One region of the Nocardia citri genome, then DNA from elsewhere that is predicted to be linked to it. Evidence: riboswitches for the same ligand, from Rfam matches in the RefSeq annotation. Region 1 holds a riboswitch; the other holds the start of a gene.
The links. A riboswitch is a leader RNA that binds a small molecule or an ion and turns the genes downstream of it on or off. The one in region 1 is predicted to bind S-adenosylmethionine.

Region 1 (5,629 bases):
GAGAGGTAGGCCGCGACATGGCCGGGGACGAATCCGTCCAGGGTGAAGGCGACGATACCGACGGTGTCGGGGCTATCGTTCCAAATGCGCAACAGGGTGACCCCCGGAATCGTGGACAGGCCGGTGCGCAGTCGATCGGCGAGCCGTCGCTCATGCACGGCAAGGGTTTTCGGATCGATCGCACACAGCGCGTCACATGCGGCGGCGAGCGCGGCCGCACCCAGGACATTCGGCGAACCGGCCTCATGGCGCTGCGGTGCGGGTGCCCAGTCCGCATCGGTGGTGGTGACCTCGCGAACGGCGCCGCCACCCGCCAGATACGGTTCGGCGGCATCGAGCCAATCCCGGCGTCCGACAAGCACTCCCGCGCCGAACGGCGCGTAGAGCTTGTGCCCGGAGAATGCGAGGTAGTCGATTCCGGTGTCGCGCAGGCTGATTCGACGATGCGGCGCCAGCTGCGCGGCATCGACCAGGATGCGGGCACCACACTGGTGCGCGATGGTGGCCAGCCGCTCCAGCGGCAGCACCTCGCCGGTCACATTCGACGCGCCCGTAATCGCGAGCAATGCGGCTGGCTTACTGCACAATTCGGCGATCAGCTGACGAATGGTCTCCTCGACGGTCGCCGCCGCCCGCACGACACGACGGCCGTGCCGGGTCCAGGGCAGGAAGTTCGCATGATGTTCGATATCGAGCACCACGGTGTCGCCGGGCACGCAGGCGGCGAGCAGATTCAGCGCATCGGTGGTATTGCGAGTGAACACCACGACCTGGTCGTCGGCGGCATCGAGGAAGCGGGTCACCGAACCACGCGCGGCCTCATAGCACTCGGTGGAGATCCGCGAGGCGTAACCGGCACCGCGGTGCACACTCGCGTAGTACGGCAGCAATTGCTGCACCCGGTCGGTGACCTGCGCCAATGCCGGTGCGCTTGCGGCGTAGTCGAAGTTCGCGTAGGTGGTCGTTCCGCCCTGTACGAGCGGCACCCGCAGATCGTCACCGGAGACCCGAGCGAGGGCGGCACAGCTTTGATCGATTGCAGCGGTCATCACAAATCCCGTCGGCTATGGGACCCGAAAACTGGTGCTCATCCGAGTCCGCGCTTGCCGCACCCGGTCGGGCTGCGGCCCGGTCGTCACCCGGAGCACCCCACCGCGGAGGAGGGTTGCCGACCAGCTAGCCGGGGCTTGACGCTGGTACTCATGACCTGAACCGAAAGATTGGCAGATGCCGCACCGTCCTGTCAACCGAACCTTTCCTGCATACACATGCAGTCGAATAAATAACCTTGCGGTACTGGGCGCCGTGCGGTCTGATCGACCGGTGACGCTTTCGCTACTGCTCAGCTTTGTCGGCCTGTGCATACTGCTGTCGATCACGCCCGGCCCGGATTCGTTTCTGGTGCTGCGATTCTCGATCGTGGATGCGCGACCGGGCATTGCCGCGGCGATCGGCTCGGCATTGGGCGGGATCGGATGGGCGGTAGTGGTCGCGGCGGGCGTCGCCGCCCTGCTGGAGCAGTCCGCGACGGCCTATCGGACGCTGAAGGTCATCGGCGGAATTTATTTGGTGTACTTGGGAATTCGGGCGTTGATCGAGCACCGCAAGCAACGCGGGACGCGCACCGCCACAGCGCCCGGACAGCCGGTTGCGCAGGCGCAAACTTCGGTTCGCTCGGCATTCGCCGCGGGCGTGGTGTCGTGCCTGTTCAACCCGAAGGTCGGGCTGTTCTATCTGGCGGTGCTGCCGCAATTCTGCACCGATATCACCTTCCTGAACACCCTCGCGCTCGGCGCCATCGAATGCTCCATTGCCGCCGTCGAGATGATCCTGCTCGCCTTGCTGGCGTCGCGGGCGGTCACGATGTTGCGCCGTCCCCGAGTTCGCGATCGGCTCGAGCAGATCAGCGCGGCCATTCTCGCCGCGCTCGGCATCGGCACGGCCGCCTCGGCCGCGTAATCCGTCATGCGTCAGAGCTTCGGCTGAATCTCCTTGCGCCACAGCCATAGTGCCGCGACCAACGAGATGATCGACGCGGCGGTGAGCCACCAGAACGCGTGCCGGAATCCGGCATCCACCGACAGCCCGGCACCAGCCGCGCGAGACAGCACCACCGCGAGCGATGCCGCGCCGATCGCCCCGCCGACCCGCTGCAGAATAATCACGAACGATGCAGCATCCGGCAACTGCTCGCGCCGCACCGAGGCGTAGGCCGCGGCCACCATCGGCACGCCCGTCAATCCATTAGCCAGGCCTCGAATCAACAGCAGCACCTGCACGACAACCGGATTCATCGAGGCACCGTCGAGCGCGAATGGCACGGTGACCACGACCGTCACCGCATTACCGACCACGGCGACCACGCCGCCGCCATACCGGTCGGTCAACCGGCCGCCGATGGGCAGCGCGATGATGCTACCGATCCCGAAGGATATGAGCAGCAGACCCGTCGCGATGATGCCGTCCCGATGCAGTACCTGAAAGTACAACGGCAGCAATAGCATTGCCCCATACATCGACGCACCCGCGAAGAAATTCGCCACATTGGCCGTCGCGAATACCGGATGCCGGAACAGTCCGACATCGAGCAGGCGCGCACCGCCCCCGCGCACCGATCGGGCCACGAACAGGCCGAGCGCCAGCACCCCGACCACCATCGACACCCACACTGTGGGCGCGGAAACGCTACCGCGACTGCCGAATTCGCCGAGTCCATAGACCAACGTCGATAGCCCGACCGCGATCAACGCGAATCCGGTGGCGTCGAATCGACCACCGTTACCTGTCGCCTCCGCCCGCGGTAACAGCCGATACGCCAGCACGAATGCCACCAGTCCGAACGGAATGTTGATCAGGAACAACCACTTCCAGTCCAGATTCGCCAGCATCACACCACCGATGGTCGGCCCGATCGCGGGCGCGGCGACCACGGCGATACCGGAGACACTCATCACCCGGCCCAGCCGCTGCGGACCCGCGACCTGACCGATCAGCGTCTGCCCGGCGGGCACCAACAGACCCGCCGCCAAGCCCTGGGCGATCCGAAACCCGATGAGCCAGCCGATATTCGGAGCCAGCGCACACAGTGCGGAGGTCACCGTGAACCCGGCGAGCGCGGTCAACCAGACCCGGTCCATGCCGAATTGCCGCCCGAGCCAACCGCACAACGGCAGCATGACGGCGAGTGCGAGCAGATAGCCGCTCGCGATCCACTGGGCACTGTCCAGTGCCGCACCGAGATCCGTCGCGATGGAGTTCAGCCCGATATTCACCAGCGAGGTGTCCAGCATGCTCATGGTCGCACCGAAGACCACCACACCGGCCACCCGCCACACCCGTGCGGGAATGGGTTCGAGTGCGGGTGCGGCGGCGAGAGCCGTTCGAGTATCCGACATGGATCCTCCGCTATTTGTCGACGTCGAGATTGCGGAGGTTATCAACAATCTTATTGATCAACAATAGATACAATCACCTGATGCCCGCTGACCACATTCACCCCCGCGGCCTGCTCCGCTTCCCGACCTATGCGCTCGGCAAGCTGCACAAGGCCGTACACGCCGAGCTGGGCATCTCGTTGCGCGAACAGTGGGTGCTGGTCTGCCTGGAGGAGTTCGACGACCTGTCCCAGCAGCAGGTCTCCACCGCGCTCGGCATCGACCGCAGCGAGGTTGTCCGGCTGATCGATGGCCTGGAAGAGGCCGGATTCGTCATCCGCACCCGCGATGCGACAGACCGGCGCAAGTACCGGCTCACCATCACCCCGTCCGGGCGCGCCGAGCGCCGCAAGACCGATGAACTCATCGAAAGGGCCACCGAGCGGGTGCTGCATCGACTCGATGAGCAGGAGCGGCGCACCCTGCACCGCCTGGCACTCAAAGCGCTCGGCGAACAGGTTTGACCGATACCGCAGGTACCGTAGACAGTTGGCCACACGTGGCATTCGCCCACTGGTAACCCGGCTGTGAGACAACAACGAGGAAGCGCAAGGCAGGTCTATGAGAGGTGGGCAGGACACGATGCTACAGCCGCAGGTCGACACCGCGGCGGGCACGGACCCGACGAACGGGCTCCACACCCCCGAACCCTTGCTGCGCGGCACCCTCGCGCCGCAGGTCAGAACCCTTGTCGACATCCTGAACAGCACCGCGGCGGCCCATCCGGAAGCCCCTGCTATCGACGACGGTGATGTGGTGCTCAGCTACACCGAATTGCTGGCCGAGATCGATGCCGGAGTCGTGCGCTTGACCGCGGAGGGTGTGCGCCCCGGTGACCGCGTCGGGGTGCGCATGCCGTCCGGCTCATATGAGCTTTACGTCACTATTCTGGCCATTCTGTATGCCGGTGCGGCCTATGTTCCGGTGGACGCCGACGACCCGGAGGAACGCGCCCGACTCGTCTTCGGTGAGGCCCGCGTCACCGCGATCGTGACGGCGGCGGGCGTCGAACCGACGGTGGCCGCCGCCGAACGGTCCGAACCGACCGCCGCGGATTCGACGGTCCGCCCGACCCCCGCCGACGACGCCTGGATCATCTTCACCTCCGGATCCACCGGCACCCCGAAAGGCGTCGCCGTCACCCACCGCAATGCCGCCGCCTTCGTCGATGCGGAGGCGCGCCTGTTCCTGCCGAACGCCCCGATCGGTCCGGGTGACCGGGTGCTCGCCGGACTTTCGGTCGCCTTCGACGCCTCATGCGAGGAAATGTGGCTGGCCTGGCGCAACGGCGCCTGCCTGGTGCCCGCACCGCGCGCCCTGGTCCGCACCGGTGCGGATCTCGGGCCCTGGCTGGTCCGGCGCGCAATCAGCATCGTCTCGACGGTTCCCACCCTGGCCGCGACCTGGCCCGTCGAGGCACTCGACCCGGTCCGGCTGCTGATCTTCGGCGGCGAGGCGGTGCCGCCCGAACTCGCCGAACGTCTTGCCGGAAAGCACTCGGCGCGGGCGAAGGGCGACGAAGAGGTAGTAGACCACGCGCAGTCCCACGAACACCCGGAATCGGATACCGATTCCGAACGCGAGGTCTGGAATACCTACGGCCCCACCGAAGCAACGGTCGTCGCCTGTGCGGCGCTGCTCGACGGCGGCTTCCCGGTCCGGATCGGGCTCCCCCTCGACGGCTGGGATCTGGCCGTCGTCGATGCCGCCGGAAATCCGGTCGGCGAGGGCGAATCCGGGGAACTCGTGATCGGCGGTGTCGGCCTGGCCCGCTACCTCGATCCGGCCAAGGACGCCGAAAAGTACGCTCCGCTGCCATCACTCGGCTGGGACCGCGCCTACCGCAGTGGCGATCTGGTCCGCAAGGACAGCGCGGGCCTGGTCTTCCTCGGCCGCGCCGACGATCAGATCAAACTCGGTGGCCGCCGCATCGAACTCGGCGAACTCGATAACGCCCTGCAGCACCTACCCGGCGTCACCGGAGCGGCGGCCGCGATCCGAACCACCAAGGCGGGCAATAAGATCCTCGTCGGTTACCTGACCGGCACCGCACCCGACTTCGACCTCAAGGCAGCTAGAGCCCAACTCGCCGAACAACTTCCGGCCGCGCTGGTCCCCCGACTCGCCATCGTCGCCGACCTGCCCACCCGCACCTCGGGCAAGGTCGACCGCGACGCCCTGCCGTGGCCACTGCC
Region 2 (5,629 bases), on a different contig from region 1:
GGTGCCCGACTGCGCCGGATCCGAGCAGGTCGGCGCCTGCGAAAGGCCATAGCGCAGCGTGCCGCCCGGCTGCGGCGGACCCGCGTCGCCGCTATCGGTAGCCGAATCACTACCGCAGGCGGCCAGACTCGCGGCCGCGGTGACGGCAACGGCCGCGGCCACGATTCGGTGGCGAGGACGGATCACTGTGATACTCCAGATGTTTCGGTGCGGACGAGTTCGCCGCGGAAATCGATGTCGTAGTCGGTGGGACGAGCGGTGGTGCGACCGTTGGGGCCGGTGGCCAGTGGTCGGCTCGGAATGCGTCGGCGCAGCTCGGGTGCGACCTCGGCCTGGAAGAGTTCGAGGCTGCCGCGATATTGCGCTTCGGTGCGTCCGTCGCGTTCGGCGGACAGGTGGATCACCTCGTGCCCGAACGCCTCGTGCTGGCGCCCGACCTTGTCGATCACCTGCTCCGGGCTGCCGACCAGCGCCGAACTGCGCGCGACGAAATCGTCGAGCGTTTCGAAGACGATCGGCAGGCCGAGCTTGCGCGCCAATGCCAGTCGGGCCTCGAAGATCGGGCGGTATTCGTCGCGGGCCTGCTGTGAGGTGCGCGCCACATGAAATCCCGCGGTGCCCGCGCCGACCAGGGCCTCGGCCGGATCGTGCCCATAGTGCGCCCAGCGCTCCCGATAGTGGCGTACCAGTTCGGCATACGGCTCGATCGGATTGGTGACATTCGCCGAGAACAGCGGATCACCGTGGCGCGCGGCGAGTTCCACCGAATCGCGGCTGGTCGCGCTGCCGTGCCAGATGCGGATGCGCGGCTGCCAGGGCCGCGGCAGCGCCTTGGCTTCGACCAGTTCCGGCCGGAATCGGCCCGACCAGGTCACGGTGTCGCCGTCCCACAGCGCCCGGAACAGTTCGTAGCCTTCGCGATTACGATCCCACTGGTCCTCGGTGCTGACGTGGTACAGCTTCGCCTGGGCCGTGCCGTTGCCCTTGCCGATGATCAGTTCGAGACGGCCGCCGCAGAGATTGTCCAGCGTCGAATAGTCCTCGAACGCGCGCACCGGATCCAACAGACTCAGCGTGGTGACGGCGGTGAACAGACTGATCCGCGAGGTGAGCGCGGCGATATGGGACAGGATCACCGGTGGTGCGGCCGAGAGGAACGGATCCTCGTGCCGCTCACCGACGGCGAACCCGTCGTAGCCGAGTTCCTCGGCGACGCGGGCCTGGCCGATGACATCGAGCAATCGCGCCCTGGTCTCGGGCAGCCGACCGGTATTCGGATCCGGCACTCGGCTGACGAGGGTGAACAGCAGAAACTTCATGCGATCACGACTTCTTCGGTAGGCCGGGCGGATTGATCCGCGAACTCGGCACGGTCTCGGTCTTCAATCCCCACCGATCGATGACCTGCTGGTAGGTGCCGGTCTGGATGGCGTTGTTGATGGCCTTGTTGATGGGGCCGATCAGCCCGTTGTCCTTCTTGGTGAGCACACCGATCTCGCCCTGCAATGCGTCACCGGCGCCGGAGAAGGTCGCGACGATCTTGGTCTGATTCGCGGTGGTGCTGTGGTAGATCGCGGACGGATTCGGGCCGATGTAGCCGTCCAGACGCTGCGAGGCCAGCGCCAGGTAATAGTCGGTGACCTGCTGGAAGTAGGCGATATCGATCGGAGGCAGACCCTCGGCGATATTCTGCTCGTTCCACTTCACCAGCAGCTGCTCCTGATTGGTGCCGCTGCCGACGCCGATCCGCTTGCCCGCCAGACTCTTACGATCCTTGTACTCGAGCGTGCTCTGCTTCGGGATCTCCAGCGCGACGGTGTCGTTGCGGTAGGTGGCGAAGTCGTATTTCTCTTTGCGCTCCTCGGTCACGGTGACGTTGGAGATGAACACATCGGCCTCGCCGGAGTCGATCCGCACGAAGTTCTGCGACCAATCGGCCACCTGTGCGACGAGTTTCAACCCGAGGATATCGGCGACGAGCGAGGCGAAATCGACCTCGGACCCGACGATCGTCTTATCGTCGGTGGCGTAGAACCGCAGTGGCGGTGCGGCACCGCCCGACCCGGTGACCACCAGCGTGCCGCGGTCGCGAACGGCCTGCGGCAGTTCGGCGGCGATGGCATCGACCTTGGGCGCGTGGATCCGGCCGGACTGGCCGGGGGAGAGATCGAAGGTGATCGCACCGGCGGGCTGTGCGGAGTTTTCCGCGTCCGGATCAGTGCCGCAGCCGGTGGTCAGCAAGGCGACCGTGGCAGCCAGGCCGACCAGGGCAGAGAGCTTCATCGAATACCTGTTCATCGGGGAGCGCGCACCGCGCTCAACGGACTCGGGACAGAAATGCGCGGGTGCGCGGGTGTTGTGGGTTGTCGAGGACGGCGGCGGGCGGACCCTGTTCGACGACCACGCCGCCGTCGAGGAATACGACGGTGTCGGCGACCTCGCGGGCGAAACCGATTTCGTGGGTGACGATCACCAGTGCGGTGCCGCCGTCGGCGAGATCGCGGATCACATCGAGGACTTCGCCCACCAGCTCCGGATCCAGGGCCGAGGTCGGTTCGTCGAAGAGGATCACCGGGGGTCGCAGCGCCAACGCGCGCGCGATGGCCACGCGCTGCTGTTGTCCGCCGGACAGCCGCCGCGGATAGGCGTCGGTCAGTTCGCCGATACCGACCCGCGCGAGCAATTCCCGTGCCTCGGCCTCGATGTCCGCACGCGGGCGACGTTGCGCGGAAATCGGTGCGAGCGTGACATTGTCGAGCACCGTCAGATGCGGGAAGAGATTGAATTGTTGGAAGACGAAGCCGATATGCGAGCGCTGCATGCGCACCTCGCGGTCCGACAGCGCATGCAACTTATTGCGGCGCAGCCGATATCCGATCAGTTCACCGTCGATATGCACGGTCCCCGCATCCAGCGATTCCAGATGGTTGACCACCCGCAGCAGCGTCGACTTGCCGGAGCCGGACGGTCCGATCACGGTGACCACCTCACCGGCGCGCACGGTCAGGTCGATGCCGCGCAGTACCTGGGTGCTGCCGTAGGACTTTCGCACCCCGCGCACCTCGACCGCGGCGGCCCGATCCACCTCGACGGTGACCGGCGCGCTCACCGGGTCGCTCCGCGCGGCGCGGCGGAACCGATTTCGGCGATGTCGCGCAGCCTGCGCCACACCTGCTGCACCGGTGTCGGTGGCGGCGTGCGCTGCGCGCCCTTGGCGTAGTGACGTTCGATATAGAACTGCACCACCGACAGAATCGTGGTCAGCACGATGTACCAGACGGTGGCGACCATGAGCAGCGGGACCACTCGGCCATTGCGGCCGTAGATCACCTGGACCTGGTAGAAGAGTTCCGCGATCGCCATGACCGACACGATCGAGGTGCCCTTGAACAGGCTGATCACCTCATTGGTCGCATTCGGCAGGATCGAGCGCATGGCCTGCGGGACGATGACCGTGCGGAACTGGCGCACCCGTGGAATACCCAGTGCCGCCGCTGCTTCCAGCTGCCCGGGATCGACCGAGATATATCCGGCCCGGATGATCTCGGCCGCATAAGCCGCCTGATGCAATGCGAGTCCGATGACCGCCGCGGTGAATCCGCTGATCACCCCGTTCACCTCGAAGGTGAGAAAGGAAGGGCCGAACGGGATGCCGAGCGAAAGCGTGTGGTACAGGTAGGCGATATTGAACCAGAACAGCAGCTGCACGATCAGCGGAATCGAGCGGAAAGCCCAGATATAGACCCACGAGATCACCCGCAGCACCGGATTATTCGACAATCGGGCGATTGCCAGCGCCGTACCGATCAGGAATCCCAGTGCCGTACCCCACAGGGTCAGCTCCACGGTGACCTTCAGCGCCGACAGCACCGATTTCGCGGTGAAGTACTTGGCGAATGCCGGCCAATCCCATCCCGGATTGGTGGCCAGTCCGTGGATGAATTGCGCGAGCACCACGAGTGCGACGGCGCTGACCACCCAGCGCCACGGGTGCCAGGACCTCGCGATGGCCGGTGCTTCTGCGGTGTTTATCGTCGCGGGGGGTGCACCCGGTGCCGTGGCATCGGGCGGGTGGGCACCCGGTGTCGGAACATCCGATACCGGGGCATCGGTTGCGACGGACGCGCTCATGATTTCGTTTCCTCCATCGTTCCCGGCGGAAGCACCCGCACCCGATGACCGGGGGGTTGCTGCGACGTCGACGAGCCAGGTCTCTCGGTCGCTCTGGATGGTGTCCGACGCCGAGCGGGGTCGGTCAACGGGTCTAGCCGAAATATCATGCGAAGCAGGCGAAGTCCGGCACAAGGATACGAATCAGCGTGAGCGCAGACCTTGTCCGGATGGGCGTGAACAGGCACTATTGGCCCGGTCATGCAGTGCATAGCGGCATTTCGGGCCCGGTTTCCCCGGTGCTTTTCGTCCGGATTGCCCGCCGGTGCGATGCTGCGGCGATCGGCCGGGGCGTGTGGCGCGAACGTGTCCACGGCCGAAATAGACGCTGTTGCGAAGGTTTGCCGGAGTAGTCTCGGACCACGATTCGTGCCCGACGATGAGGAGGTTCGTCGTGACCCTGCTGCGCCGTCTGACCACGCTCACCGCCATCGCGACCGGTACGGCCGCGCTGACACTGGCCGCCCCGAGCGTCGCCGCCGCGGCTCCACTGCCCGCACCCGCCGCGAGTGCCCCGACCGCTCAGGCCGGGCCCGGTGATCTGTTCGCCGCTTACCGCGCCGTTGTCGAGGCGCTGCGCACCATCGGTGTCGAGCCGTTCCTGTATCCGGCGGTCGCGCCGTTCTGCTCCGATACCGGCGCATTCGGTCTTGTCCCGGCGATGGCTGGTGCCGTACCCGGACCGTGGCCCACAACCACCGTGGCCGTTCCCGGACTCGACCCGACCGCCGTCAAGGCGGGCCAAGTCATGTTCACCTTCGTGCCCTACGGCCTCGGCCCGGACGGCTCGAACGCTACGAGTATGAACCTCGCCTGGGTCAACTTGGCCAACGGCCGCAGCGGCATCACCGCCATGGGACCGATCTCCGATGTCGTGCGCACGATGGTGCCCGCCGAAATCCCGACCGCGATAAGACCACTCGCCGAACGCGCCATCCAGGACCTCTTCGCCGCCTTCCCGGTCGGCGGGGTACGCGCGGTTCCGGTGGACACCGGATCGGGCACGGTACTCGCCGCGGTCTTCGGGACCGTGGACAACGGCGGCAAGTCCTGCTTCTTCCTCCCCACGGTAGGACTCACCTCGGTGCGCTGAGGCTCGAGATCAGGTGGCACCGGCGGCGGGGTCTTCGGGCGAGGCCGCCATGGATTCCACCTGATCTTGATCAGCGGTTGAGGGCTAGGGGGCGGGATTTCCAGGTCAAGGTGTTGGTGCGGTGGGCACGGCGGGAGCGGGTCCAGAGGCGAAGGTAGGCGGCGATGGCGAGGGGGTGTGTCAGGGCTGCGAGGGGATCGGTGCGGGTTGCGGTGCCGCGTTCCAGGGAGCGAGCGAGCAGGCGGCTGGTGACCGCGGCGCAGTAGCCGATGAGACCGGCGGCGCGTAGGGAGCCTCGACCACCGATCGCGGCCAGTGGAGGCACCCAGTAGGCCAGCGCCGCGACAGCTCCCACTGCCACGCCGC

Region 2: linked by a shared signal. The riboswitch ahead of ACW2Q0_RS21625 (amino acid ABC transporter permease) and the one ahead of ACW2Q0_RS12345 (aminotransferase class V-fold PLP-dependent enzyme) in region 1 are both predicted to bind S-adenosylmethionine.

Annotation. Positions count from the first base shown of each region.
Region 1 covers NZ_JBSUQM010000006.1:255,859-261,487, forward strand. Annotated here, with positions in the region: gene ACW2Q0_RS12345 (aminotransferase class V-fold PLP-dependent enzyme) at 1-1,049, opposite strand, end outside; SAM riboswitch class IV at 1,095-1,208, opposite strand; gene ACW2Q0_RS12350 (LysE family translocator) at 1,324-1,959, shown strand; gene ACW2Q0_RS12355 (DHA2 family efflux MFS transporter permease subunit) at 1,971-3,395, opposite strand; gene ACW2Q0_RS12360 (MarR family winged helix-turn-helix transcriptional regulator) at 3,476-3,898, shown strand; gene ACW2Q0_RS12365 (Pls/PosA family non-ribosomal peptide synthetase) at 4,017-5,629, shown strand, end outside.
Region 2 covers NZ_JBSUQM010000017.1:31,122-36,750, forward strand. Annotated here, with positions in the region: gene ACW2Q0_RS21605 (ABC transporter substrate-binding protein) at 1-186, opposite strand, end outside; gene ACW2Q0_RS21610 (LLM class flavin-dependent oxidoreductase) at 183-1,319, opposite strand; gene ACW2Q0_RS21615 (ABC transporter substrate-binding protein) at 1,324-2,298, opposite strand; gene ACW2Q0_RS21620 (amino acid ABC transporter ATP-binding protein) at 2,318-3,109, opposite strand; gene ACW2Q0_RS21625 (amino acid ABC transporter permease) at 3,106-4,131, opposite strand; SAM riboswitch class I at 4,142-4,235, opposite strand; gene ACW2Q0_RS21630 (hypothetical protein) at 4,565-5,263, shown strand; gene ACW2Q0_RS21635 (glycosyltransferase) at 5,334-5,629, opposite strand, start outside.